4 regions of the Reinekea sp. genome follow, and region 3 is predicted to be linked to each of the others. Evidence: predicted binding sites of a transcription regulator. Region 3 holds the regulator's gene; each other region holds the start of a gene.
What was found. The regulator sigma-54, encoded in region 3, starts transcription at its own class of promoters, with help from an activator protein. The targets are predictions, from matches to a motif close to TGGCACNNNNNTTGCTNT.
Positions count from the first base shown of each region.

Region 1 (7,413 bases), on a different contig from region 3:
GCTAAGGCTGTCCGTTTCAGCCAATCCCGACCCGGGCCATAGATGCCACTCAGCCGCACCACGGTACTCGGGCAGGGCAGTTGGCGCACGCTGGACTCCATCGCCAAGAGTATCTCGCCGAACCGGTCGGGCGAGTCGATCGGCGTGTCATCATCTACGCGTCGACCGTCGTCAATACCAAAGACTCGGGTCGAACTGACCACGATCACCTTCGAGGGCAGCGCATGCCAGCCGGCCATCGACTCGGCCAAGCGCAGCAATGGCAGCTGATAGGCGGCCCGGTAGCCGGCCTCGGTGCGTTCATGCGCGGACAGCGCGACGACCAGCACATCGGCACCCAGATCCGGCCAGGCTGCCTGGCTCAGATCCAGCGACTGCTGCGCAAACGCCAAGTCCGGATCCACGGGGCCACGGCGCAGTCCAATAACCTCGCCCTGATGGGCCTGCCACAGACCGGCCACCCGGCGATTAAGCGAGCCGACACCGGCACAGACTAATAACGACATTAAAACTCCTCTTGGACCGCTTGATTCAATGACTAAGCCTCGATACTCGACTCGGTCGCTATAATGGTTGCAGACTCTAGCGCATTCATCGGCGCAATAGAACCGGCCAACGGATCGAGGCACCGCCGGCCTTGCATCGGCTTATCAATCGGGCCGAACCAGACTTATTTGCGTTTTCGACCATTGACTGCTTGTATCAGGGAGCCATTTTCGATAGCTTTTACCCTCTTATTCAACATCGACCCCAGCCATGACCTTGACCGAACTAAAGTATATCGTTGCCCTGGCCCAGGAAAAGCATTTTGGTCATGCCGCGAGCCAATGCCGGGTGTCGCAGCCAACCCTGAGCGTGGCGATTCGCAAGCTCGAAGACCGCCTCAAGGTGGCTATCTTCGAGCGCAATAAACAGGGCGTTACCGTGACTCCGATCGGGGAACAGATAGTGGCCCAGGCCAACCGAGTGTTAGAAGAAAGCGCCAAGATTGACGATATCGCCCTGGCGGGCAAAAACCAGCTGGCGACGCCGTTGCGATTGGGCGTGATCTTTACCATTGGGCCCTACCTATTACCCCATATTATCCCGCAACTGCGGCGCAATACCCCGGCCATGCCGCTGATGATCGATGAGAATTTCACCGGGGTGTTGCGTCAACGCTTGCGCGATGGCCGGCTCGATGCCGTAATTATCGCCCTGCCATTTGTCGAAACGGATGTACTCACCAAAGCGCTGTATGACGAGCCCTTCGATATTCTGCTACCGGCATCGCACCCTCTGACCCAGCAAGAAAGCATCGCCGCCGAAGCACTGAACGATGAGACGCTGCTCTTGCTCGGTGAGGGCCATTGTTTCCGCGATCAAATTCTCAGTGCCTGCCCGACCATTGCCGCCGCGACCCGCAACCCACAAGGCAAGATTCAAACCATGGCCGACGGCTCGTCGTTGGAAACCCTGCGCCATATGGTCGCGTCCAACTTGGGGCTGACCATCTTGCCGCGCTCCGCGACCGGCTCGCACCTCTATAAGGACGATTTGGTGCAGGTGCGGCCCTTTTCTGGCAAGAGCCCAACGCGCACCGTGGCCCTGGCTTGGCGCACCAGCTTTCCGCGCCCGTCGGCCATCGAGGCACTGGAAACGGCGATTCGTCAATGCAAGACACACTAACCCTAGACCACCCGGTAGAGCGCCTTAAGGGTGCCGGACCCAAGCTGGCGGAAAAACTCCAGCTGCTCGGCGTGGTCAGCATCGCCGATCTGCTCTTTCATCTGCCCTACAAGTATCAGGACCGCACGCGCCTGATGCCAATCGCCAGTTTGCGTCTGGGCATGGCGGTGGTGATTGAGGGCGAAATCAAGGCCGCTCAGGTGATCTTTGGCAAGCGACGCGCACTGCTGTGTCGTATTCAGGACGGCAGCGGTCTGCTGACCGTGCGCTTGTTTCATTTTTCCCATGCCCAGCAGGCCAGCCTGAAGAGTGGTCATCGCATTCGCTGTTATGGCGAGGTGCGGCTCGGGCCGACCGGACTGGAAATGATACATCCAGAATACCTGGCTCGAGCCGACGGCCAATTTCCACCCCTAGACAACCGCCTAACACCGCTCTATCCGGCCTCGGAAGGGCTCAATCAGACTCGCTTGCGCAGCCTGATCGACCAGGCGCTTGCGGTCTTAGCGCGCCAGGGTGGCTTGGCCGAGTGGATCCCACCAGACTGGCTCACGCCCTGGGATTTACCCTCCCTGACCGAGGCCGTGCAGACCTTGCACCATCCCGATTCGGCGAGCAGCACCCGGGCCCTATTGGCCGGTGAACACCCTGCCCAGCAGCGCCTAGCGTTAGAAGAATTGCTCGCGCACCATCTGCGCCTGATGGCGCTGCGCCAAATGACCCAGGCGCGCGGCGCACACCCCATTCCCGCGTCGACCCGATTGGCACCACAGCTGCTGGCCGCCCTGCCCTTTGCCCTGACCGGCGCGCAACATCGAGTCTGTCAGGAGATCGGCCTAGATTTGGCCAAGCCCATGCCGATGCTGCGCCTGGTCCAGGGTGATGTCGGCTCGGGTAAAACCCTGGTCGCGGTGATGGCCGCCTTACAGGTGATCGAGTCGGGCATGCAGGTTGCCCTCATGGCACCGACTGAACTGCTCGCCGAGCAGCATTATCAAAACATGAGTCTGTGGTGTGGCGATCTGGGCGTGCAGGTTGAGTTGTTGCTCGGTAAAACCGGCAAGAAAGCGCGTGATGGGCTGCTCGATCGGCTCGAGGTGGGCACCACCGACCTGCTGATCGGCACCCATGCCCTGTTTCAGAAGGGGGTCGACTACCATAATCTCGGCCTGGTGATCATCGACGAGCAACATCGCTTTGGCGTGCAGCAGCGCTTGGCGCTCAAAGAGAAGGCCGTTAATGGCTCGCCCCACCAGCTGACCATGACGGCAACGCCAATTCCGCGCACCCTGGCGATGACCGCCTTTGCCGATATGGATATCTCGGTGATCGACGAACTGCCGCCCGGGCGCACGCCGGTGACCACCACCCTGATCAGTCAAGATCGGCGCGACGCGGTGATTCGCCGCGTCAATGTCGCCTGTGAGGCGGGCAAACAGATCTATTGGGTTTGCACCCTGATCGAAGAGTCAGAAGAGCTGCAGGCCGAAGCCGCCGAAGCGAGCGCGAACCGACTCACCGAAGCCTTACCGCAGCGCCGCATTGGTCTGATCCATGGCAAGTTAAAGTCACCGGAAAAATCCCGCCTGATGGCCGAGTTTAAAGCCGGGGCGCTCGATATATTGGTGGCCACCACGGTGATTGAGGTCGGCGTTGATGTGCCCAATGCCAGCGTGATGATCATTGAAAATCCGGAACGGCTCGGGCTCGCCCAGTTGCACCAGTTGCGCGGCCGAGTAGGCCGAGGTACCGCCGAGAGTTTTTGCCTGCTAATGTTTGGCCAACCGCTCTCAGAGCAGGGCAAGCAGCGTTTAGAGGTGATGCGCAATACCAGTGACGGTTTTGTCATCGCCGAAGAAGACCTCAAGTTGCGCGGCCCGGGCGAAGTATTGGGCACTCGCCAGACCGGTGCGATCGGCTTTCGCGTCGCCGATATGGCGCGCGATCAGCACCTGTTAGCGCTTATTCCCGAGCTGGCCGAACGCTTAAGCGCCGAATACCCCAGCCATTGTCAGCCGATAGTCGCGCGCTGGCTCAGTGAAACCGACCGCTATGCCCAGGTGTGATCGACCCAATGGCTAAAAAACGGCCTATCAGCCTGCCATTATTCAAAGCTCCGCTATACTGCTGTGGATCTGCCGAATAATTAGCCAAATAGGAAGGTACCCGTGATCAGTCATGCGGATGCGAATATCCCCATTAGCGTGCGTCAACACCTAAGTCAACAGAGCATTGTCCATGCTTTAGGTACGACGCAGGCCTCCCCAGAGCAGGTCGAGGTGTGCCTACTGTCCGACGCCAAGGGCATCGTTCAGGTCTTCACCTCATCCCATGCTGTGGTCGAGCTGGATAAGGTGCGCGCCGTTACCGGGCGAGACTTGACCCCGCTGTCGATCAATCAGGTGCGCGCGCTCAAACTGCGCCTAGAAGTGGATACCTTGCCGGCCTTCGATGACCTGATTCCGGCCGACACCCTGATCGACTCTGGGCTTTACCGGTGTGAACAAATTTTTGTCCACAGCGGCAATGCCCAATTCCGGATTGCCTTGAAAAACGGCGCCGCCATGAAGCGCAAAGACAGCACCGCGATTGCCGACGTCGCCACGGCCTTGCCGCTCGGGCAGGTCGACTATCAGCTCGGCTTGTTTGATGACGATCCCACGCTAATACATTCTGCCCTGACCCAGTTTACCGCGCTGCGCATTCGCCAACGCTTGGCCGAGACACTCGAAGTGCCGCCCTTGCCCGACACGGCACAGGCCATTATCCGCCTGCGCGTCGATCCCTATTCCAATATTGAGAAGCTCAGTCGTATAGTCGAACGCGATCCAAGCTTGGCGGCGCAGGTCGTGAGCTGGGCCAGTTCCTCCTATTATGCCGCCCCGGGTTCGGTAAAGTCGGTCCAGGATGCCATCGTCCGGGTACTCGGCTTTGACCTGGTGATGAACCTGGCCTTGGGCCTGTCGCTGGGTAAAACACTGACTTTACCGACCGACCCAGACCAGGGTGCCAACGCCTACTGGCACCGGGCGATCTATGTCGCCGCCTGTGTCGGCGCCTTAGTCGGGGCCATACCGCGAGAATTTCGCCCGGGTTTTGGCCTCTGTTATTTGGCTGGCCTGTTGCACAACTTTGGTTACCTGCTTATGGCCCACGCATTCAAACCCCATTTTGAGGCGACACATCTGATGATTGCGCTCAATCGTCACCTTGAACATCAGCATATTGAAAAACATATCTTGGGGATCACGCGCGAACAGATGGCCTCCGGTCTGATGGGCAGTTGGAGTATGCCCAGCGAAGTCACCTTAGGTATCCGTTACCAGGGTGACCCGCACTACTTGGGCGCCCACTGTGACCAGGCGCAACTGATCTACCTGGCTCAGCACCTGTTACAAGAGTACGGTTTACTGCCGCCGCGCCATCATTTGTTTGACGCTAGCGTCTATGAACGCCTGCATATCAACACGGATTCAATCGAAGCATTGATGACCCAGCTGCAACAGAGCCAGCCTGAGCTCGATCTTATGGCCAGCGCCCTTGCGACGGGTCGCTAACCCAAGATCGTGACTTTGGCTTGGTTGTCTGTGGTGCGCAGGGTTTAAGCACTCAATGTCATGCAGTGATTCATTTTAAGGCCCCATGCCCCTGTGGCGACCGATTCCGCCCCGTTGCAGTGCATCGACCCTTTCCCACGAGTTGCATTAAAATCAAAGACCTAACCTACAGCCCCAAAAATAGGGCTTTTTGTACAGTTGGCACAACAATCGCTTAGAGAAGATGCAGTCAGACAATGCAGACCCAAAATATTCCGGGGTCCAGAGGACCAAACGACCAATGAGGGTCCAACTGAACCCGATACGTAATACCGCAGTACCTATTTTTGCAGACTATTTGCAATGGCGCATACCCTCAACGGGTATGCGTTTTTTTTTGCGCCAACAAAAGCAATGGAGACGGACATGTCCTTAGTATTCAGCAAGCAAGCCAAGTCACTCGGTACCATCTTGGGGCTCGTTATCGCCAGCCATTGGCCGGCCATGGCCAGTGCCGACGTCGGGTGGCCGGAACAAGAAGAGCTCAAGTTTGGCTTTATTAAATTGACCGATATGGCACCGTTGGCGGTTGCCTATGAAAAGGGTTTTTTTGAGGATGAAGGCCTATACGTTACCCTCGAAGCGCAGGCAAACTGGAAAGTTCTGCTCGATCGAGTAATCACCGGTGAACTGGATGGCGCGCACATGTTGGCCGGCCAACCATTAGCCGCCACCATTGGCTATGGCACCAAGGCCGACATCATCACGCCCTTCTCGATGGATCTGAATGGCAATGGCATCACTGTTTCCAACAGCGTTTGGGCGCAGATGAAGAAAAACATACCCCACCAGGACGGCAAGCCGGTTCACCCGATTAAGGCCGATACACTTAAGCCGATCATCGCGTCCTATGCTGACGAGGGAAAGGCCTTCAAGATGGGCATGGTCTTTCCGGTCTCGACCCACAACTATGAACTGAGATATTGGTTGGCCTCCGGCGGCATTCACCCGGGCTACTATGCCCCCCACAAGGGCGATACCAGCGGGCAAATCAAGGCTGAGGTGTTACTCAGCGTCACCCCGCCGCCGCAAATGCCCGCGACCATGGAGGCCGGCACGATCGATGGTTACTGCGTGGGCGAGCCCTGGAACCAACAGGCCGTGTTCAAAGGCATCGGGGTTCCGGTGATCACCGATTACGAGATCTGGAAAAACAACCCAGAGAAGGTTTTCGGCATTACCAAGGCCTTTGCCGAAGAGAATCCCAACACCACCACTCGCCTGGTTAAGGCCCTGATACGGGCCGCCGAATGGCTCGATGCCAATAACAATGCGAATCGTCCAGAAGCCGTGCGCATACTCGCCAAGCCCGACTATGTCGGCGCCGACTATGACGTCATTGCCAACTCCATGACCGGAACATTCGAGTACGAGAAAGGCGACAAACGTGATGTACCGGACTTCAATGTGTTCTTCCGTTACAACGCCACCTATCCCTACTATTCCGACGCGATCTGGTATTTGACCCAAATGCGCCGCTGGGGACAGATTTCCGAACCCAAGAGCGATGACTGGTATAAAGAGATTGCCGCCCAGGTTTACCGCCCAGACCTGTATCGCCTAGCCGCTCAAGCCTTGATTGATGAAGGCGTGATCGCTGCCGATGCGTTCCCTGCCTTTGCGACGGAGACCGGTTTCAAACCCGTTCAAGACGGCTTTATCGATGGCATCAGCTATAACGGTCTACTGCCCAATGACTATCTCAACAAATTCAGTATTGGCCTTAAAGACGAGATTTTATAGGGCTGAGCTCTGAGGGTCGGTGTTCGCACGTTGCCCAACCAAGCTCTACTGTTTATTGCCCGGCCCTCGGCCGGGCAGTGTTACTCTTCCATGAGGTCGATAAGCATGACCAGTCAAGCCCAGCCCAATCCTGTCGGGCGGTCTAAAATACCGCTGCCCAGTCTGAACCTATCCTCAGCATTGGCCCTGATCCTCCCCGCCATGGGGATTAGCCTGTTTCTGTTACTCTGGAGCGCTGCGGCACCGCGTATCGATACGTCCTTGGGTGCCTTTCCGGGCCCCGGGCAAGTACTCGACCAGGCTCAGACCCTGCTAGCAGAACACCAACAGGAACGCGCCAAGGAAGTCGGCTTTTACCAACGCCAAACTGAACGCAATGCCGACCGTTTGGCCACCGATCCGAATT
Region 1 covers NZ_CEYAVF010000003.1:10,384-17,796, reverse strand. Annotated here, with positions in the region: gene AC4FIC_RS02015 (Rossmann-fold NAD(P)-binding domain-containing protein) at 1-506, opposite strand, end outside; gene AC4FIC_RS02010 (hydrogen peroxide-inducible genes activator) at 757-1,668, shown strand; gene recG (ATP-dependent DNA helicase RecG) at 1,653-3,734, shown strand; gene AC4FIC_RS02000 (HDOD domain-containing protein) at 3,837-5,225, shown strand; gene AC4FIC_RS01995 (CmpA/NrtA family ABC transporter substrate-binding protein) at 5,709-7,007, shown strand; gene AC4FIC_RS01990 (ABC transporter permease) at 7,113-7,413, shown strand, end outside.
Region 1: a site for sigma-54 is predicted at 5,425-5,442, ahead of AC4FIC_RS01995 (CmpA/NrtA family ABC transporter substrate-binding protein). Genes of this name have one in related genera too.

Region 2 (7,413 bases), on a different contig from region 3:
GGATTATCAGGAAGATTACGATCCGGGTGATACGGCAGTGCGGATGATGTTTCAGGAACCCGATGCGGCCGACTATATGCTCAAACGGCCGCAACTTCGGGCCCCGGGGCGGCACTTTAACTATTCTTCGGGCTCGGCCAATCTGCTGAGCCGGATTATTCAGGACCGCATCGGCGGCGATGAGCAGGCCGATCTGAACTATCTGGTGGACGAGTTCTTGCGCCCACTGGGTCTGACCAGCGCCGTCTTCGAGATGGACGCCTCCGGTCAACTAATGGGCAGCTCCTATCTTTATGCGACCGCACGCGATTGGGCCAAGGTCGGCCAATTGATGTTAAACGGGGGCGAGATTAATGGCATCCGGCTGGTCAGCGAGCAATGGGTCGTCGACTCGCTACAACCCAACGACTCCGACAATGAACAGGCGTACGGTTACCAATGGTGGCTGAACAGCGGCGATAGCCAATTGCGTTGGCCAGACTTGCCCGCCAATAGCTTCGCAGCGAGAGGAAATCGAGAGCAGCGGGTGATGGTCTTGCCAGATGCCGACCTGGTCCTTGTTCGACTTGGCTGGTCCGAAGGTGATTATCCTGATAATGAAAATTTCAAGCAGATACTCGACTGGTTTAACTGACCCAATGTGCCCTCAGATGAGGGCTTTTTCCACCATTGGCCAGACTATTGAGTATTCACAGCGAGGGCGGAATAGAGTTTAGGATTTCCAGGGCGGTATTTAGGCGCTCAAGTGGCGTGCGCTGTTCGAGAATAAACTGCATCGCGTCGCCATCCATCTGCAAAACGCTAAAGAGTTCGAAACTAAAAGCCTCGACCGATTTTTGCTGCCACGTTGCAGACGCCAGTTCGCCGGACAGCTCGGGCATATGCGCCGTGAGCGCGATCAGGCGGTGCAGCACCTTGTCTTGCAGTTGACGAGCGGCGCTGAGGTTCTCATCAGTCATCGGTAAATCGGGATACTCTTCACATTCATAGATCATAAAGGGAAGACTCTGTTTGGCTTCCAGTAGGCGATAACGTTGTTGAATATTCACCTGGATCATCAGTCGACCGTCGTCTAGCGTTTCATCGAGCTGACAGGGGCCTGCCGCAACAATGGTCACCGGTTTGTAGGTTGCCTGGTTCGATTGCAGGACCATCAGCCTATCCTGATCGGGTTTTGACGGGCGCAAGAGCTTCTCGACATGGCAGACCGCCAGCGGCGTTTGGCTATCCAGGCAGAACTGAATCATATCGCGATAGCGGGGTTCAAAGACGTGCAGCGGATAGCGGGTACCTGGAAAGGTGACGCAATTGGGAATTGGGAAGAGGGCAATCTCGGTCATAGTGCATCCGTATTGACGAGTTTTCGCATGGTACCACACAGTGGCGCTAAAGCGCGCCTTGCAACCCTGTGCCATAGTCCAGCGCAGCGCCGATTTAAGGCCAACCACGCCGCCCCATTTGCGGGCACGGTGTCGAACTAATCATTCAGAGCGTCGGCCTCTTGATCATAAACTGCCGATGCTAGAGCGAACCAAACTGGAAGCTGATAAAGAAGCCCGGGCTGGACAGGTCGTTTGCGCCGAGGCCAATGATGCCTGGATCGCTGGTCTGGCGAAACGAAGCGCCGAGGCCAATGGCCATAAAGTCGGTGACATTGACACTGACCTGGGTCGTCAGCTCGCTGACCAAAAAGGTACCGTCGGAATTGGCACCGTCCAGATTCACCATCGTCACCCCGCCAGCACCCAACAGCAACTGAGTGTCGACATGCGCCAAGGCTTCTGGGTTATAGGTGTAGCCGAGTATTAGGCCGCCGTAACTCATCTCCAATCGTTCATCGATGTCCCAATCCAATTCGTTTGCCAGGCTATAGATGCCCCCGCCGAGCGCAATGGAATGCCTGCCGGTGGTGAAGGTGGCGCCGCCGGATGCGCCTATCTCAAAGGTCTGTTCATTTTGAATTTGGCCGGATTTAAACATCGGTCCGCCATAGCCGCCCACTCGGGCGTTGTCCAAATCGATCAGCGTGTCCTTAGCCGATGCGCTCGTGGTGAGCGCGCTGCTGGCCAGCCATACTATCAGCGCAAGCCATTTAATTGTCGGATGTGCCATGCCAAAACGTCCTGTGTATAAATGAGTCTAAAACTCTAGCCACCTAAGGTGAACTCGAGCTGAATGGTTTAATGGTTATTGGATATCATAGCCTGCAGTAATGGCCGGCGTCGCTGCCTATGCCTGTGGCGATGGTCACGACTTCGCCGATAATTTGTGGTGGCTGTTCATAGCGCTCAATCCGCTTTTTGGGTGATGGTATCCAAGGCCGACTCCAGTTGTGCGAGCTGCTTTTCGAGATCATCGATCTTGCGCCGGGTCTTTTCGAGAATCAATTGTTGAGTATCAAATTCTTCGCGACTGACGACATCCAATTTCGCCAGCTGGCTGTGTACCAAGCTGCGCACATTGTGGCGGATTTCTTGGCTGGTTTGCTTGCCGTGCGCAAAGAGGTCATTGATCTGGTCACTGATTAAATCGAGCACGGCGTCGGGAGTTTTCACGGTTTAAACCTCGTTTAGTTATCAAAAAAGGGCGTGGTCCAAAAGTGGGCCATTCTAGTTCTTATCATCGCACCAATCAGGTGCGGTGAGCTATTTTGGTGCGCGATGAAAAGCTGTTAATTTCACAAACTAACCTAAGTTGTTGATTTTTATGTATTTTAAATGTTGGCACAACCTTCGCATTGTAAAGGATATAACTGCACACAGCATCACAAACCCTGCTGGGGTTTGCTTGCTAGGTGCCCATAGCGGCGAGCACCGAGGCCACAATTTAAACCTTGGGACTGCCAAAACGAAATGCTCGACCAGGCCGTCTCTGTTATAGAACACAAAACTATAGCAGAGACAGCTTAACGACGCATTGGATCGAACTACGTGGAGCGAAAGCCATGAAATTAGTGTCCGCCATTATCAAGCCCTTCAAACTGGACGATGTCCGTGAAGCGCTATCAGAAATAGGTGTCCAGGGTATTACCGTGACCGAAGTCAAGGGCTTTGGTCGTCAGAAAGGCCATACCGAATTGTATCGGGGTGCTGAATATGTAGTCGACTTCTTGCCCAAGGTAAAGGTCGACGTTGCCATCGGTGACGACCTGGTTGAGCAGGCTATTGAAGCCATCAGCAAGGCCGCCAATACCGGCAAGATCGGCGACGGCAAAATATTTGTCCTGCCCCTAGAGCAAGCTATTCGCATTCGTACCGGTGAGACCGGTAACGAAGCCATTTAATTCAACGGACCTAGACCGGAGAGCAATATGACAGAAGTATTCGAACTACAATATGCCTTGGACACCTTTTATTTCTTGGTGTGTGGCGCCCTAGTGATGTGGATGGCGGCCGGCTTTTCCATGTTAGAAGCGGGCCTGGTGCGCGGTAAAAACACCACTGAAATCCTCACCAAAAACATCGCCCTATATGCCATCGCCTGTGTCATGTACATGGTCTGCGGCTATGCGATTATGTACCCAGAGTTGGGTTCAACCTTTTTGGTCGGCATTGGCGGCAACGGCGTTGAAGGCGGTGACACCTATGCACCGTCCGCTGACTTCTTTTTCCAGGTGGTCTTTGTTGCTACGGCCATGTCAATCGTCTCCGGTGCCGTCGCTGAGCGCATGAAGCTCTGGGCATTCTTGGCCTTTGCCGTTGCCATGACCGCATTCATTTATCCAATGGAAGGCCGTTGGACTTGGGGCGGCGAATCCGTCTTCGGTATGTACAGTCTTAGCATGGTCGACTTTGCCGGTTCGGGCATCGTCCATATGGCTGGTGCTGCCGCCGCCTTGGCGGGTGTTCTCTTACTCGGCGCGCGTAAAGGCAAGTACGGTAAGAACGGTGAAATCAACGCTATTCCCGGTGCCAACCTACCGATGGCGACCCTGGGTACCTTCATCCTCTGGATGGGTTGGTTCGGTTTTAACGGTGGTTCAGTGCTGCAGACGTCTACGGTTGATACAGCCAACGCGGTTGCTGTTGTATTTCTGAATACCAATGCGGCGGCTGCCGGTGGTGCGATTGCCGCCATGGTGTTAGCGCGCATCCTGTTTAAGAAAGCAGACCTTACCATGATCCTCAACGGTGCCTTAGCCGGCCTGGTGACTATCACGGCCGGTCCTGATACACCCACACCACTGCTGGCGACCCTGTTCGGTGCCCTGGGCGGTATTGTCGTGGTGTTTAGTATCTTGGCCTTCGACAAGATTAAGATCGACGATCCAGTCGGTGCCATCTCTGTGCACGGTGTCTGTGGTTTGCTCGGTCTAGTATTGGTACCGATCACCAATGCTGATGCGACTCTAATGGGTCAGTTGGGCGGCGCAGCCACCATCTTTGTCTGGGTCTTCGGCGCTTCGTTGATCGTTTGGGCCATCTTGAAAGCCGCTATGGGCATTCGAGTGACCGAAGAAGAAGAATACGATGGCGTTGATGTCTCCGAATGTGGCCTAGAAGCCTACCCGGAATTCACCAAGGGCTAAGTACTATTAATTAATGACCAACGTCGGTGGGTTCAGTCCGCTGTATCAAAAAGGGCACCTTAGGTGCCCTTTTTTTGTGTCCGGCCCGGACAACAGTTGACCCCGCTGTAATCCCCTGCGACCCTAGAACTTAGGCGCCGCGTCGGCCAACCCGAAACGCGACTTCAGTCGTATGGACTAATGTCGCATTGTTAAAATTCTGTTAGTTTTCACAATAGGACTATCATAGCCACCATAGAATAATAAAAGGGGACAGCATGAATTCCGATCTTTTTCCGGTACCGGTATCCGCGCTCAGCACAACCAAGGTCACTAATGAGCAGTACCTTGAGATGTATCAGCAATCCGTCGACGACAATGAGGGCTTTTGGCGTGAGCAGGGCAAGCGACTCCACTGGTCAACGCCCTATACGGACGTAAAGGATGTTAGCTTCGATAAGACCAACCATCGCATCCGCTGGTATGGTGATGGTGAACTCAATGTTGCCTATAACTGTATCGATCGACACCTAGCCACTCGCGGCGAGCAAACGGCGATCATCTTCGAAGGCGATGAGCCCGGTGATGATGCCCATATCAGTTATAACGAGTTACACGCCAACGTCAGCCGAATGGCCAATGTCCTGAAGTCGTTGGGCGGTAAAAAAGGTGACCGGATCACCATCTACATGCCGATGATCCCAGAGGCGGCCTATGCCATGTTGGCCTGCGCGCGTATTGGTGCCATTCATTCGGTGGTGTTTGGCGGATTTTCACCTGAAGCGCTGGCCGGGCGCATCGAAGGCTGCGATTCGAATATAGTGATCACCGCCGACGAAGGCCTGCGTGGTGCCAAAGCGGTGGCCCTGAAGAACAATGTCGATCAGGCGTTGGAACAGCCCGGCACCGAATGCGTCCAGCACGTTCTAGTGGTGCGCCGCACCGGAGGCACCATCGGTTGGCACGATGGTCGGGATATCTGGTACCACGATCGTATGGATCAGGTGCCCATGGAGTGCCCCTGCGAGCCGATGAATGCCGAAGATCCGCTCTTTATTCTTTACACCTCCGGTTCAACCGGAAAACCCAAGGGCGTCTTGCATACCACCGGAGGCTATCTGGTCTACGCGTCGATGACTCACGAATATGTTTTCGACTATCAGGACGGCGACGTCTACTGGTGTACCGCGGACGTCGGCTGGGTCACCGGCCACAGCTATATTGTTTACGGACCGTTGGCCAACGGTGCCACGACCCTGATGTTCGAGGGCGTACCCTCCTATCCAACGGCGCAGCGCTTTGCCCAGGTGGTCGACAAGCACCAGGTCAACATTCTCTATACCGCGCCCACCGCGATTCGTTCGCTGATGGCCACCGGTGACATGGCGACCCAAGGTGCCGATCTGTCATCACTGCGCTTGCTCGGATCGGTCGGTGAACCGATTAATCCGGAGGCCTGGCATTGGTACTATAAGGCGTTCGGCAGCAGCAAGTGCCCGATTGTCGACACCTGGTGGCAAACCGAGACCGGTGGCATCCTGATTACCCCATTGCCGGGTGCTACGGCGCTGAAACCAGGCTCGGCGACGCGACCCTTTTTCGGTATTCAACCAGCATTAGTCGATAATGTTGGCCGCGAACTCGAGGGTGCGGTCGAGGGTAACCTGGTAATTACCGATAGCTGGCCGGGCCAGATGCGCTCGGTCTTTGGCGATCACGAACGGTTTATTGAAACCTATTTCAGCACCTACCCGGGCACCTACTTCACCGGTGATGGCGCGCGTCGGGATGAAGACGGTTACTACTGGATTACCGGTCGAGTCGACGACGTTCTCAACGTCTCCGGACACCGCTTGGGCACCGCTGAAATTGAAAGCGCTTTAGTAGCCCATCCTGCGATATCGGAAGCCGCCGTGGTTGGTTATCCGCATGATATCAAAGGGCAGGGCATCTATGTCTATGTCAGTCCAATGGCGGGCATTGTGCCCAGCGATGCGCTCACAGCTGAATTGAAGGCCTGGTTGCGTAAGGAAATTGGTCCGATTGCGACGCCCGATGTCATTCAATGGGCCGAGGGCTTGCCGAAAACCCGTTCGGGTAAAATTATGCGCCGGATCTTGCGTAAAATTGCCGCGCACGAATACGACACCTTGGGGGACACCTCTACGCTGGCCGATCCGTCCGTGGTCGATGTCTTGATTGAGGACAATAAAAAGCAATAGCCCCAGGACCGGCGATCGGCTGCCCGACTGGGTCGACCTTAACCTGAGAGTAAATAGAAAGCGGGCCTTGGCCCGCTTTTTTTTGCCCGAGCTTGGCCCTGGCGAGAAGCTTGCAGCCTAAAGCCGCTATGTGCTTCAATAAACGCTAAATATCACAGGGTTGTAACATGTCAAAATCACTGGCCGATCAGTTTTTGAAACTGGGCCTGGCGGACAAGAAACAAGTTCAAAAAGACAAGAACGAGAAGCGTAAAAACGATAAGGTCAATCGCAAGAACCGGGTTGAGACCGATGACGGTGAGTCCAAACAGGCGGTCGAGCAGGCGCGTTTGGCCAAGGTGGCCAAAGATCGCCAGCTGAATCTTGAGCGGCAACAAAAAGCGCAGGAAAAGTCCTTGGTGGCGCAGGTTAAACAGATCATCGAGACGACCCGAATCCACCTCGATGACGGTGATGTAAAGTTCAACTTTGCCGATCGATTCGACAATAAGATAAAATCGATCTACGTCAGCGCACAGATCCAGGTCGATTTAGCCCGCGGTAAGTTGGCCATTGCGACTTTCGAGAACCGCTTCTTCGTAGTGCCTCAGGCGGTCGCGGCGAAAATAATGGAGCGCAGTACCACCAGCATCCTATTTCTAGCCGACCCCCAAGCAGCGCAACCTGACGATGACGATCCCTATA
Region 2 covers NZ_CEYAVF010000007.1:17,760-25,172, reverse strand. Annotated here, with positions in the region: gene AC4FIC_RS04735 (serine hydrolase domain-containing protein) at 1-634, shown strand, start outside; gene AC4FIC_RS04730 (LON peptidase substrate-binding domain-containing protein) at 690-1,340, opposite strand; gene AC4FIC_RS04725 (hypothetical protein) at 1,522-2,112, opposite strand; gene AC4FIC_RS04720 (accessory factor UbiK family protein) at 2,289-2,555, opposite strand; gene glnK (P-II family nitrogen regulator) at 2,945-3,283, shown strand; gene AC4FIC_RS04710 (ammonium transporter) at 3,311-4,528, shown strand; gene acs (acetate--CoA ligase) at 4,786-6,729, shown strand; gene AC4FIC_RS04700 (DUF2058 domain-containing protein) at 6,897-7,413, shown strand, end outside.
Region 2: a site for sigma-54 is predicted at 2,722-2,739, ahead of glnK (P-II family nitrogen regulator). Genes of this name have one in related genera too.

Region 3 (7,413 bases):
CATCCCCAGCGACATGACCAACAGCAAGGCCTTGGTGTTATTTGTGCTGGGCTTGGCCGTGCTGATTGGCAGTGCCCGCCTGCTGGTTTGGGGTGCTGTTGGTATCGCCAATCAATACGCCATCAGTGAAGCCATTATCGGTGCAACCATTATCGCCATCGGCACCAGCTTGCCTGAACTGGCAGCATCGGTGGCCAGCGCACTAAAGAAACACCATGATATAGCGATCGGCAATATCTTGGGTTCCAATATATTTAATCTCCTCGCCGTATTGGCCGTGCCGGGGCTAATTGCCCCAGGCGGTTTTGCCGCTGAGGTTTTTAACCGCGATTATTGGTTTATGTTGGCCATTAGCCTGGTCCTCTTTGCCGCTCTTTTTATCCAAGGCAAGCGTAATGCGAAACTGGGTCGCTATCTTGGCACGTTTTTTGTGGTAAGCTATGCAGTCTATGGCTACATCGTATTTCTGGCCGCAACCGCTGTGTAATATATGACCAATACCAACTTTCTCGCCATCGCAAAACGAACCTTTGCGCTGGAAATTTCGGCCTTGACCACACTGGAACAGGCCCTGGATGACCAATTTAACCAAGCCTGCTTGTTATTGCTCGGGTGTAAGGGTCGCGTTGTGGTCACGGGCATGGGTAAATCCGGCCATATCGCCCACAAGATAGCCGCCACTCTGGCCAGCACGGGCACCCCAGCATTCTTTGTCCACCCCGGTGAAGCCAGTCATGGCGACATGGGTATGATTACCGGTGCAGATGTCGTTATCGCCTTATCCAATTCGGGCGAAGTGAACGAAATCGTTTCTCTGCTGCCGCTGATCAAGCGGCTGGGTGCCGCACTTATTGGCATGTCCGGCAATAACAGCAGCAGCTTGGCCACCCTGTCCGATGTGCATCTATACTGTGGGGTCGAGCAAGAGGCTTGCCCATTGAACCTTGCGCCGACATCCTCGACCACCGCGGCCCTGGTAATGGGTGATGCCGTGGCAATTGCCCTGCTGGAGGCGCGTGGTTTCAGCGCCGAAGACTTTGCCTTTTCCCACCCTGGCGGAAGCCTAGGCCGGAAATTACTGCTCAAGGTGGAAACCATCATGCACGATGGTGATGAGATCCCGATCATTAATCCGGACGCCTCCGTTTCAGAAGCCCTAATGGTGATGACACAGAAAAGCCTCGGCATGGTCACCGTGCAGCAAGACGGGCGGTTGCTGGGCATCTTCACCGATGGCGATTTACGCCGGGTAATTGATCAAAAAATAGACTTTTCGGCGACGTCCATCTCGACCGTAATGCACCCTAAACCACACTCAATCGATGCTGACCAGCTGGCCGCCCAAGCCCTTTATATGATGGAGGAGCACAAGATTACCTCGCTGGTTGTGACCCATAAGAATATCGTCGCCGGCGTGATTCATATGCACGACATATTGAGAGCCGGCGTGGCCTAATGATGTATCGCAAGCTACTGCTTATGGTGCTGATAGGTTTGGCTGCTCTACTACTAATCTTGCTTATGTCCAGTGATGAGCGGATGACGGCTGAGGTCACAAACCAGATATCGCTGCCGGCGGATTCACCGGATATATACGTAACCGGGATGGCCCTAACGCGCTACGATAAACTGGGTTCTAAGGTTATGACCGTCGACGCGGATACCGTGTCGGTGTACAACAGCAGCGGTCAGAGCCTGTTGAGTCAACCGGTGGTGATCCTGACCGATGCTGGTCAAAAGACGTGGCATATCAGAGCCGACCAGGCCCTGGTTATGGCCAATGACGACATGGAATTCCGCCACAACGTTGTGGCAACTCAACTCAACGGTACGCCTGCGACTCGAGTCGGGAGCGAGTTTATGAGGGTTTCCGACCAGGGCCAGCTAATCAGCACCGACTTAGCGGTAACCATCGTTAAGGGCAGACAAACCGTTGATGCGGTCGGCATGGCGGTCCAACTAGATGCACCCGAACCGGTGATCAACTTACTATCGGAGGTTAATTTTGTTTATGAACCGTCGTAAAAAAACCGCCTTACTGATGTTAGTCAGTCTTTGCGCGGCAAGCTTGGCGCTAGCGACGCCGGAAGATCGCAACAAGCCCATTACCGGCAAGGCCGATACCAACACCATGGATGCCAATAGCGGTAAGACGGTCTTAATTGGCCAGGTGGTTATCACCCAGGGGGCTTTGATTATCTATGCTGACAAGGTCACCATTGAAACGGATCCAGTGTCCGATCAGCTTTCCTATTTACTCGCCGAAGGCAAGCCGGTGCGGCTCTTCGACCAGCCTGTGGCCGACGGTGAAATGGTCCAAGTACAAGGCCTGCGGGTCGAATTTTTCCCCAACGAGAATAAGATTATCACTCTGGGTCAGGCACAGGTTACTCAGGTCGGCAACAAAGCCGAGGGCGAGCGCATTATTTATTTGACCGACACCGGGGTTATGACCATAGAGTCCGAGCGCGCCATCACCGGACAGCCAGGCGGCAAGCAAGCAGAGTTGCTCATTCAGCCTGAGGCCGTGAATTAATGGCCTTACTGGAAGCAACCCATCTGGCCAAAAGCTACAAAAAACGTCCAGTTGTTCGAGATGTTAGCATCGCCGTCGAAGAGGCCCAGATCGTTGGGCTACTGGGTCCGAACGGGGCCGGTAAAACCACCTGTTTCTATATGATCGTCGGTCTAATTGCCGCCGATCATGGCGATGTGACGATCAACGGTGTTTCGGTGACCCATATGCCGATGCACGCCCGGGCGCGCCAAGGCATTGGCTATCTGCCCCAAGAGGCCTCTATTTTTCGTAAGCTGTCGGTTGCCGATAACATCCTCGCCGTCCTGCAAACCCGAAAAGACCTCTCCAAGCAACAGCAGAATGAACGGCTTGAGTCCTTATTGGCCGAGTTCAATGTCACCCACATCCGCACCAGTTTGGGCATGGCGCTATCCGGCGGCGAGCGGCGGCGGGTGGAAATAGCCCGGGCCTTAGCGATGGAACCTAAGGTGATCTTGCTGGATGAGCCCTTTGCTGGTGTCGACCCTATTTCGGTCGGTGATATCAAGGCGATCATCTATCATCTACAAAAACGCGGCATTGCCGTTTTAATTACAGATCACAATGTTCGGGAAACCCTCGATATTTGTGAAAAGGCCTATATTGTCGGCAATGGTCACATCATTGCGGAAGGTTCCGCTGAAGAAGTTCTCAGCAATCAAACTGTCCGTGAGGTATATTTAGGTGATCAGTTCCGTTTATAACATTCGAAGCGGTGGCCTTGATATTTTTAGCGTTGGAGCACATTTGGTGGGTATTGAGCAAGTATGAAGACATCCTTACAACTTAAAATGAGCCAGCAACTGACGATGACCCCGCAGTTGCAGCAGGCGATTAAGTTATTGCAACTGTCCACGCTCGACTTACAGCAGGAAATTCAGCAGGCGTTGGACACCAACCCCATGCTCGAGGTCAAGGAGGACGATGCCGATGCTCCAGAACACGCCAACACTCAGGAGCCACCCAATAATGACGACCGTCAGGTTGCTAAGACTGAGACCGATGACTCCACTCGAGAACTGACCGTTCAGGAAACCATTCCGGATGAGCTGGCAGTAGACAGCTCATGGGACGACATCTACACCCATCAACCCACTAGCCATGGGCTGCCGTCCGGCGATGATGATTATAATCTCGAAAACATCTATGGCACGACCGACTCACTACAAGATCACCTCTACTGGCAGCTGAACCTGACCCCGATGACCGATAAGGATCGGGTCATTGCTGAAACCATTTTGGAAAGTGTCGATGATGAAGGCTATTTGTCGAGCCCCGTAGCCGATATATTTGAAGGTCTGATGGTGGCCATCTCGTCCGATGATGATCCGCTCGATGAAGACGAATTCCATGCGGTATTACACCGTTTGCAACAGTTTGACCCACCGGGAGTCTGTGCGGTCAACCTAGCTGACTGCCTAGCGATCCAACTCAAGCAGCTCGCCACGGACACACCCTATTTAGCGCTGGCGATACGCATCGTCGAAAATCATATCGAGCTGTTGGGCATCAAAGACTTTGCGCAAATAATGCGCAAGGCGCGGATCAAGGAAAACGAGCTGCGCGAAGTCTTCCTACTCATACAAACACTCAATCCCCGGCCCGGCAATAGCATTGCCTCGGGCAAATCCGAGTACGTAGTACCAGATGTTATTGTCACCAAAGACATCAAAAACAATCGTTGGTTTGTTGAACTGAACCCCGATATAGCGCCGAAACTGCGGGTCAACTCCTCTTACGCCTCGATGGTCAAGCGGGCCGACAATTCATCGGATAACACCTACCTAAAGGACCACTTGCAAGAGGCTAAGTGGTTTATTAAGAGCCTGCAGAGTCGAAATGAAACGCTGCTCAAGGTCGCCACCACCATCGTTGAGCACCAACGTGGCTTCTTGGACTATGGCGATGAGGCAATGAAACCGCTGGTTCTGCACGATATCGCAGAGGTGGTGGGTATGCACGAGTCGACCATTTCGCGTGTCACCACACAAAAATACATGCACACCCCCCGTGGTATATACGAATTAAAGTACTTTTTCAGTAGCCATGTCAGCACCGATACCGGTGGCGCCTGTTCCAGCACCGCGATTCGCGCACTGATCAAAAAGTTAGTGCTCGCGGAAAATACTCGTAAACCGCTGAGTGACTCTAAAATTGCCGATTTACTCGGTGAACAGGGCATACAGGTCGCCCGACGAACCATCGCCAAGTACCGAGAGTCATTGAACATTCCACCGTCAAATGAACGTAAGAGTTTGATTTAGAGCCTAAATTTTTTAAAAAGTCCCTTGCAGTTTTGGCAATGAAGCGCAATAGTTAGAATATGAGTTACATAACGGTTTCACGATTACCGGCATCTGTTTGTCGGTGGACGGTGGCCTCATTTTCGACCACCGCCTGTGTACCAGCCCACTCTGGCTGGAAAGGTAAAAACTGCAAGAGGAGCAGCCTATGCAAGTTCATATCAGCGGCCATCACGTTGAGGTAACAGAAGCCCTCCAGAGCTACGTTTCAACTAAGCTTGAAAAGCTCCAACGACATTTTGACCAAATCGGCAACGTGCAGGTCACCCTCAGTATCGAAAAGGAGAGACAAAAAGCAGAAGGCTCGCTGAACATCAAGGGCGCCCAACTCCATGCAGACGCCGAACATGACGATTTATACGCCGCCATTGATCTAATGAATGACAAACTGGACCGTCAATTGATCAAGCACAAAGAAAAAACTGTCTCACGCAGCCACGGGTCATAACGAAAGCATGATTCCTCTGGACCAAGTATTGCGCCCCGAACGCACCTTTGTTGATGACTTCGGTGCGAGCAAAAAAAAGGTACTGCAAACCCTTGCTGAGCGCCTGTCCAAGACGCTTACTGGGGTATCGGATGTTGAGTTGTTTGACCAACTGATCGCTCGTGAACGGTTGGGCAGTACCGGTATAGGTTCAGGCGTTGCAATACCCCATTGCCGCCTTGTTGGCTTAGACAAGCCCACGGCGGCATTGGTTTTATTGACCAATCCTATTGATTTCCAAGCGATAGATGCCAAGCCAGTGGATCTCGTTTTTGCCCTGGTGGTCCCTATTGATGCTACCGATGAACATTTACAGCTGCTGGCGATGGTGGTTGAAAAGGTTAATGACCCTAAGTCTTTAGCTTTGATTCGCCAATGTCCTAGCGCGATGGCCCTATATGAGCAATTTGTAGGAGCCCCAAATAAGCAATAAACTGAGAATGGCTATGTCTTCTGAAAAAATCCGACTAATAGTGATTAGTGGCCGTTCCGGTTCCGGTAAGTCGACTGTCTTAAATACACTTGAAGATGCCGGCTTTAACTGCATCGACAATTTACCCCCAGCTTTATTGCCTGAACTGGTCAGATGGATGACTGAGTCCGCACCTCATAAACAGATAGCAGTGTGCATTGACGTCCGAGTCTCCACCGAGGGTCTGCGTGACCTACCCGAAATTTTAGGCAGTCTCAGTGCAAAAATTCAACCAGAGCTACTGTACCTCGATGCCGATGAAGCCATCCTGTTACAGCGTTTTTCTGCGACCCGGCGTAAGCATCCATTAACCGACAACGCCCACTCGCTGGCCGAAGCGATTGCCCAAGAAACGCTGTCTTTAGCGCCCATCGCCGATGGGGCAGACTTCAAGCTGGATACCAGCACCCTGTCGGTACAGCAACTGCGCGTGCAGATCCGCGACCGACTAATCAACCGACCAACCGGTTTGGCGTTGCAGTTTCTGAGCTTTGGTTTTAAACATGGCTTACCCAGAGATGCGGATATGGTGTTCGATGTGCGCTGCCTGCCTAATCCATACTGGGATAAGAGCTTGCGCATGTTTACCGGTGTTGATCGCCCTATTCAAGAGTTCTTACGCCGAGAACCGGCAGTGGCGGACATGTTTGAGGATATCCGGCGCTTTATGGAGCGCTGGTTACCGGAACACGAACGCAACCAACGCAGTTACCTAACCGTGGCCATTGGTTGCACCGGTGGCCAACATCGCTCGGTATATCTGGCTGAGGAGCTCACGACGGCCTTCAAAGAAAAATACCCGACCACACAAATCAGACACCGAGACATGGGGCAGGATACAGCGTGATTAGAGAAGAGATTGTCATCATTAACAAACTCGGATTGCATGCGCGCGCGGCCGCCAAACTGGTCGGGGCGGCATCCCAATTTGGTAGCATGGTGTCGGTCTATAAGGACGGACGACAAGCCGATGCGAAAAGCATTATGGCCGTTATGATGCTCGCGGCATCCAAGGGCACTGCCCTGACCTTTGAAATAGATGGCAGCGATGAGGTCTTAGCCTGGACAGCGATCGAGACCCTGATAAATAACTTTTTCGACGAGGGCGAATAACTCACGAACCCCGCCTGATCACAGAGATACCTTATGCCTGCCAGCCTAACCGACGGACAATTAAATTCACACAAACAACAATTGGGTGCGGCACTGGAAAAGGCCGACCTGGACCTAGTGTCGATTTTAATCAACGCAGATATAGCGGTTGGTGATATCGCGCACCTTTTGGAGACCACCCCTCATAAACATCGCCTGACCCTGTGGGATTTTGTCGCCGAAGCGTTGCAAGGCGAGGTGCTAACACACCTGAATGAGGACATTCAGCAGTCATTCCTGGCCCGCATGTCAGCCGAGGAAATCGTTGAAACCACGCACGACATCGATAACGATGACCTCGCGGATCTGCTGCAACAAATGCCCGAAGGCCGGTCCAGTCGAGTTCTCCAGCTCTTAGCACCGGAGGAGCGCTCGCAAGTTGAAGGGCTATTGGCCTACCCAGAGGACACCGCCGGCGGTTTGATGACCACCGATATGGTGA
Region 3 covers NZ_CEYAVF010000022.1:14,385-21,797, forward strand. Annotated here, with positions in the region: gene AC4FIC_RS09960 (calcium/sodium antiporter) at 1-487, shown strand, start outside; gene AC4FIC_RS09965 (KpsF/GutQ family sugar-phosphate isomerase) at 491-1,456, shown strand; gene lptC (LPS export ABC transporter periplasmic protein LptC) at 1,456-2,025, shown strand; gene lptA (lipopolysaccharide transport periplasmic protein LptA) at 2,012-2,536, shown strand; gene lptB (LPS export ABC transporter ATP-binding protein) at 2,536-3,261, shown strand; gene AC4FIC_RS09985 (RNA polymerase factor sigma-54) at 3,325-4,821, shown strand; gene hpf (ribosome hibernation-promoting factor, HPF/YfiA family) at 5,009-5,308, shown strand; gene AC4FIC_RS09995 (PTS sugar transporter subunit IIA) at 5,316-5,780, shown strand; gene rapZ (RNase adapter RapZ) at 5,794-6,666, shown strand; gene AC4FIC_RS10005 (HPr family phosphocarrier protein) at 6,663-6,932, shown strand; gene mgtE (magnesium transporter) at 6,966-7,413, shown strand, end outside.

Region 4 (7,413 bases), on a different contig from region 3:
CGTCTATACCTCAGGCAGTACCGGCGAACCCAAGGGCGTGGTGCTCAGCTATCGCAACTACGCCTCCGCCTGTACCGAAAACCAACTTTGGCTGGCGGTCGCCGACCAAGATCGTATTCTGTCCTATCTGCCGTTGGCCCATATTGTCGAGCGGGGTGTGATTCAGGGGCCGGGCCTCTACGGCGGGGCCACCTTCTATTTCGTCGAGTCGCTTGAAACCTTTGTCGAGGACTTGCAGTTCGCCCGGCCGACGGTTTTCGTCTCGGTGCCCCGGCTCTGGACCAAGTTTCAAACCGGTGTGTTTGCTAAGGTGCCGGCCGAGCGCTTAGCCAAGTTGCTGCGCGTGCCGCTTCTGGGTCGCTTGTTGGCCGGAAAAATCCGCCGTGGCTTGGGCTTGGACAAAGCACGCTTGATGGGTTGTGGTTCCGCGCCCATTTCACCCTCTATTTTGTCCTGGTATCAAACCATCGGGATCGATATCTGCGAAGGCTGGGGCATGACCGAAACCGCTGGCCTGTCCTGTTCGAACCTGCCGTTTAGGGCCGATCGGGTTGGCACCATTGGCACACCGGCCAAATGTGTCGATATGACCCTGTCCGATAGCGGTGAAATACTGGTGCGCGGCGAAGCGGTGTTCAGTCACTACTATTTAAACCCCGAGGAAACCGAGCGCAACTTCAGCGATGGCTGGTTTCACACCGGCGATAAGGCGACCCAGTCGGCCGATGGGGTCTATCAGATCATCGGTCGAGTCAAGGACACCTTCAAAACGGCCAAGGGCAAATATGTTGCGCCGGTGCCGATTGAGTCCCTATTGGCGGCCAACCCCGATATCGATCAACTCTTGGTGATGGGATCCGGTCGCAAGCAGCCGGTCGCCATCGTGGTAATGGCGGAGCATCTGCACGACACCAATCGGGATCAGCTGCGCAGTTCGCTGCAGGAGACTTTGGATAGGGTGAATGCCACTTTGGAATCTCATGCCCGGCTGGACGGCATCGTGGTGGTTACCGACAGCTGGTCCATTGAAAACGAGTTATTAACCCCGACCCTGAAGATACGCCGTAACCAACTGGAAGAGCGGTACAATAGTATTGCTCAACAAACCCAAACCAAGTCGGTCATCTGGCAGGACGAATTGACCGTCTAATCTGCCCCTCAAGCGTTGCCGTTGCGCTTATAGGGTGACGCGCAGCGTCGCACTGCTGGCCCGTTCTCGGGCCTGCCCACCAAGCCACCATACGGCTACTCCACCTTGGTTAAATCATTAACCGTTGAGCCAATTTCAACCCTCTGCAAGACGTGATTCTATTTCAACCCTAAACCGATTCCGCCTTGGGCAGCGCCGGACCAGGCGATAGGATGGGGGGACTGTGAAAAACAATAAAATGGGAAAGTATGACTGAGCTCAATACCCGTTCCAGTTTTGCCGTTCAACCTGAAAGAGTATTGGGGCCGGACCAGCCAAGTCAGCACCGGGTGCGCTACCGTTCAAACCCACTGGTGGTAACCGACTCGACCCGCATCTACCACGATAAACACCCGCTATCGGTCACCCAGCTATCGGCCAACCTGATCCGGGTCTGTCTGGGCGAACCATTGATCACCAGCGTGGCCGTTTTGCCCGCCAGCCGCGCCGTTCACCCTGCAGATCTGCCCAATCAAATCGAATGGTCCTGGTTGCCGGACGAGCAGTGGCAAATTGCCGTGCATCGACACGGTCAGGGGCTGGCAACGTCCCGGGGTCTCTACGCCGACAGCGCCGAGGGTCTGCACCTGTACTTGACACTGCCAGATGCCTGGCCAGTCTATGGCCTGGGTGAAAAGACCGGTGATTTGAATAAGCAGGGTAGGGCATGGACTTTTTGGAATTCAGATGTCTTCTTGCCGCACACCGCCGCGACCGATGAGCTCTATCAGTCCATTCCCTTTATGACGGTGTCGACCGATCAGGGGTGGATGGGCATTTTTCTCGACAATCCCGGCCGCAGCCGCTTCGATCTGAGTTTGACCGATGAGGTCTGTATCAGCGTTGACCGCGGTGCGCTGGATCTCTATGTATTTACCGGCGAGACCCTGGGTGAGCTAATCGATCTCTATACCCGGTTGACCGGTCGTCCGTTTTTGCCACCAAAATGGGCCTTAGGTTACCAGCAGTCGCGCCACAGTTACCAAAGTGCTCAAGAGGTCCGGGCGATAGCCGAGGGTTTCCGGCACCATGACCTGCCCCTGGACGCGCTGTACCTGGATATACTGTGTATGGACGGCTACCGGGTCTTCAGCTTCGACCCAACGACCTTTGCGCAAACGCCGGAGCTGGTCGATGACCTATTGGCCGACGGAGTGCGCGTTATTCCAATCATCGACCCCGGGATCAAGCGCGATCCGCACTACCGAGTTTATCAGCAAGGCATGTTGGCCGACTATTTTGTTCAATCCGCCCAGGGCGAGGTTTGGCAAGGTCAGGTTTGGCCCGGCGAAACGGTTTGGCCCGATTTTTTTCAGCCAAGGGTGCAACAGTGGTGGCAGGGTCTGCATCGCTACTATACCGATATGGGTATTCAGGGCTTTTGGAACGATATGAACGAGCCGGCGGTGTTCAATGAGCGCATGACGCTGGACGCCGATGCGCGCCATCATATCGATGGGGCGGTAGTCGAGCACGAAGCCGTGCACAACGCCTATGGCCTGCTGATGTGCGAAGCCACGGCGAGCGCGATAGTGGAGCAGTGCGCGCAGCGACCCTTTGTCCTAACTCGGGCCGGATACGCCGGTATCCAGCGCAGTGCGGCGGTCTGGACCGGCGATAATCGATCCTCTTGGGAGCATTTGCGCCTAAGTGTGCCGATGTTGCTCAATATGGGCTTGTCCGGCGTCGTCTTTACCGGCGTCGATATCGGTGGCTTTATGGACGACAGTCGGCCGGAGCTCTTTACCCGCTGGATGCAGCTGGGCTGTTTCTACCCGCTGATGCGCAATCACTGTGCCATTGGTCAGGTTCGACAAGAGCCTTGGTCTTTCGCCGAGCCATGGACCACTAGAGTGCGGCACGCAATGCACCGTCGTTATAAGTTACTACCCTATCTCTACCAACTGTTTCGCGATGCCCACGAAACCGGCCAGCCCATTTTACGGCCGATGTTTTGGCTGGAACAGCAGCTCGAGCAGACCGAAAATATGAGCGATCAGTTTATGTTCGGGGACGCCCTGCTGGTTGCGCCGATATTGGTCGCCGGTGGCGTCGCCCGCTCGGTCTGGTTACCCAAGGGCCTGTGGTACAGCCTGGTCGGTGACTGCAGCCTGGTCGGTGGGCAGTTTGTCCTCGCGCAGACGGATCTTGATGACATTCCGATCTACCTCAAGGCGGGTGCCATATTGCCGTTGGCGCCTTATCGGAGCTCAACAGCGCGTGCCCAAAAGGAATTGCGCATCTTGATTGTTGACGGGGCAGAGCACGGCCGGATGCTGTTTCGCGATGACGATGGCCTGACCGCCAATCCAGCAGAGAACCGTTATGCTCGCTTGTCCATAGGGTATCACAAGAGTGCAGCACAGGTTGAATGTCACCTGTCACTCGATCGATCTTACTATAAGCCAGAATGGCAACTGATCACTCTCGGAGTCCCCCACGCCTGGAAGGACCGACCGATTCTGCTCAATGGCGAACCCGTTACGGGCCGTTCCAATGTCGACGGGGTTCGCTGCCGGCTCCACTATATCCGGCCTTCAGCCTGGCTTTAAGCGGTCCTTGCGCGCCCAGTTAGGCCGTGCAAGGTGGCCATTTTTTTGCCCCTTCGGCCACCGAGAGCCGCCGGAGAAAGGCGTCAGGGCGGGTCACGCTATTATTTGTCAAATGGATCACATTTTGGCGCGATTTTTGCGTTATAAGCAGTACTTTATAGAATCTGACAGAAAATTGACCCATGGCACTCTTAGATAATTTTCGCACCGCCGGCACCAACTTCCGCAATGTCGACGGTGCAGCGGTACTCAAGAATACCGGCCAAGGTGCCAAGGTTGCTGGGCAGCGATTGCTTGGGGTGCCGATTCTATTGTTAGTCTTGCTCGGCCTTATGACCCTGCCGGTACCGACCTTACTCTTGGATATTTTCTTCACCTTCAACATCGCTCTCTCGATAGTGGTCTTGTTGGTCACTATCTACGTTTTACGGCCACTCGATTTCGCGGTGTTTCCAACCATTATCCTTGTTGCGACCCTGATGCGATTGTCGCTCAACGTCGCCTCCACGCGAGTCGTGCTGATGTACGGTCATGAAGGAGGTGATGCTGCGGGTAAGGTGATTGAGTCCTTTGGTGAAGTGCTGATCGGTGGCAACTACGCCGTCGGCCTGGTGGTCTTTGCAATTTTAATGATCATCAACTTCGTCGTTGTCACCAAGGGTGCCGGTCGAGTCTCTGAAGTTAGTGCCCGGTTTACCTTGGATGCCATGCCCGGCAAGCAGATGGCGATTGACGCTGACCTGAATGCCGGCCTGATCGACGCGGAGGCGGCCAAGATTCGCCGTTCGGACGTGGCGCAAGAGGCCGATTTTTACGGGTCGATGGACGGCGCGTCAAAATTCGTGCGCGGCGATGCGGTCGCTGGCATCTTGATTTTGGTGATCAATATTATCGGTGGCCTGATTATTGGGATCGTGCAGCACGACTTGGTGTTTGCCGATGCGGTGCAAAAGTATGCCTTGCTGACCATTGGTGATGGCCTGGTTGCCCAGATACCGTCCCTGTTGCTCTCGGTAGCCGCGGCGATCATGGTGACACGCAACAGCAGCAGTGAAGAGATGGGCGATCAGATCGTCAATCAGATGTTTTCCACCCCGCGGGCCCTGGGTATTACCAGCTTTGTGCTCTTCGTAATGGGCATTTTGCCGGGCATGCCACATTTTGTCTTCCTAATGTTGGCGGCCCTATGCGGCCTGGGTGCGTTGTGGATCAGTCTCAAGGAGAAGGCGCTTCTAGGTGAGCCGATGTTGCCGATGAAAGCCGGCCGGACGGCCAATCAGCCCAAAGCATTGGGCGATGCCCGCGCCAGCGGTGGCTTGCCGCCGGTTCTGGAGCCTAGCAATGAAACCAAGGAGCTGAGCTGGGACGATGTCCAGCCGGTTGATGTCATTGGTTTGGAAGTCGGCTATCGCCTGATTCCGTTGGTCGATCGATCCCAAGGCGGTGAGCTGTTGGGTCGCATTAAGGGTATTCGGAAAAAATTATCGCAAGACCTGGGCTTTCTGGTGCCGTCGATCCACATTCGGGACAACTTAGACCTGATGCCCAATGCCTACCAATTGACGCTGATGGGCGTCGCGGTGACGGACGGTGAAGTCTATACCGATCGTGAGTTAGCGATTAACCCTGGCCAGGTATTTGGTCCTCTGGAAGGCATTAAGACCATCGATCCAGCCTTCGGCCTGGAAGCGGTTTGGATTGATCTGCGGGAAAAAGATAAGGCGCAAACCCTCGGTTATACCGTAGTCGACGCCAGTACCGTGGTCGCGACCCACGTCAACCATCTGTTGGCGCAGCACTCTTACGAGCTGCTCGGGCACGAAGAAGTGCAGCAGATGCTCGATTTATTGGCGAAACACTCGCCAAAATTGGCGGAAGAGCTGGTGCCCAACTCGGTCTCGCTGAGCCAATTGCTGAAAATATTGCAAAACCTATTGATTGAGAGCGTGCCCATCCGCGACATGCGCAGTATTGCCGAATCGATCACCAACTTGCAGCCTAGGTCACAGGACATCAACGTCTTGACCAATGCGGCGCGCATGGGTCTGGCCCGAATGATCGTCCAAAGTCTGGTCGGCAGCGAAAAAGAAATCCCAGTTATCACATTAGATCGAGCATTGGAGCAATTGTTGCATAAGACTATTCAACAGGCCGGTGCTGATGGAAATCTTGACAGTATTGCCTTGGAGCCTGGTATGGCCGAGCGCCTGCAATCGTCGCTCAGTGATACGGTGAAGAATCTCGATAAGGAAGGTAAACCGGCGGTGCTCTTAGTCGCGGCTTCTTTAAGAATGTTATTGGCGCGTTTTGTCCGCCATGCGGTACCTAATTTAAAAGTCCTGAGTTTCCAAGAAATTCCAGACAACAAACACATTACCATTGTAGCGACCGTCGGTGGTCAATGAGGATTAGCTGATGAAGATTAAACGATTTACCGCTGCCAATATGCAGTCCGGGTTGAAAGCGATCAGTGAAGTCCTCGGGCCTGAAGCGGTAATCCTGTCCAGTCGCAAGCTCAGCAATGGCTTGGAGATAGTCGCGGGTGTCGATGAATACGAGTTTGCGCTTTACCAAGAGACCCTACCCGAGGTTCAGGATGCCCCCGCTGCCGTTACCGCTCGCCCGATAGCGCCTGCGGCACTGCCGCCCGCGGCCAGTCTAAATAAAACCGATCCGCTTAACCCGCAGGCGATGAAAGATCTTTTTGCCTCAATGGCGGGTAAGAATCAGCAGGCCTTCAGCCAGGTCAAGAACCAGCCCCAAACGGAAGTTGCCCATCGCCGAGTAAACCTGGCCGAGCGGCCGATGGCCCGCTCCACGCGTGCATCCGAACCAGCTGTCGAGCCGGCTAGAGCAGGCTGGGCCGCACAAGCCACGCCCGCAGCCCCCGCCGCGGCAGCAGCAGCAGACTTTAAGGTGTTGCGGCGCGAAATAGACGGCCTGCGTGAACTGCTACAAGAACAGACCGAACAGCTGCATACGCCTTTGACCGCCACGTCAGTGCAATATGAGCGCCTAGAAGGGCGTCTGAAGTCGCTCGGTTTTGGCGATGTCTTAGCGGCCAAGCTGTTGCAGAGCTTCGATCGCGAAGACCTCTTAGAGCAGAACTGGCGCAAAATAGTTGCCCGGTTAACATCGGCCTTAGACAGCCCGCTCTACGAGCCGCTTGCCGAGGGTGGGCTGTTCGCCTTAACGGGGCCAACGGGGGCGGGTAAAACCACCACCATAGCCAAGCTGGCCGCTCATTGTGTTAAGGATTATGGTGCCGATTCAGTCGCGGTGGTCTCATTGGATTGGTTTCAGGTCGGCGGACAAGAAATTTTGCGTTCAGTCAGCAATATTTTGGGCGTTGAGTTCCATGCCATGACCGAAGACGACTCTTTGTCGAGCGTGCTGAGTAGCTTGGCGTCGAAGCGTACCGTGTTGATTGACACCAGTGGCAGCGCGGAAGCGCTGGTCCATTGGAACAAATTGATGCGCAGCGAAGCCATGGCGCCGCATATTCAAACGGTACTCGTCTTACCGGCCACCATGCAACCGGCGTCGGTCACCCGCTTTGTCGGCCAGCTGCCGGCACTGGTTTTTAATGCCGTGATCCTATCTAAGCTGGATGAATCGGACAGTTTTGGCGGGATCTTAGAGCCCGTCTTGAAACATCGCTGGCCCATCTGG
Region 4 covers NZ_CEYAVF010000025.1:1,949-9,361, reverse strand. Annotated here, with positions in the region: gene AC4FIC_RS10730 (AMP-binding protein) at 1-1,150, shown strand, start outside; gene AC4FIC_RS10725 (glycoside hydrolase family 31 protein) at 1,399-3,741, shown strand; gene flhA (flagellar biosynthesis protein FlhA) at 3,924-6,146, shown strand; gene flhF (flagellar biosynthesis GTPase FlhF) at 6,157-7,413, shown strand, end outside.
Region 4: a site for sigma-54 is predicted at 3,867-3,884, ahead of flhA (flagellar biosynthesis protein FlhA). Genes of this name have one in related genera too.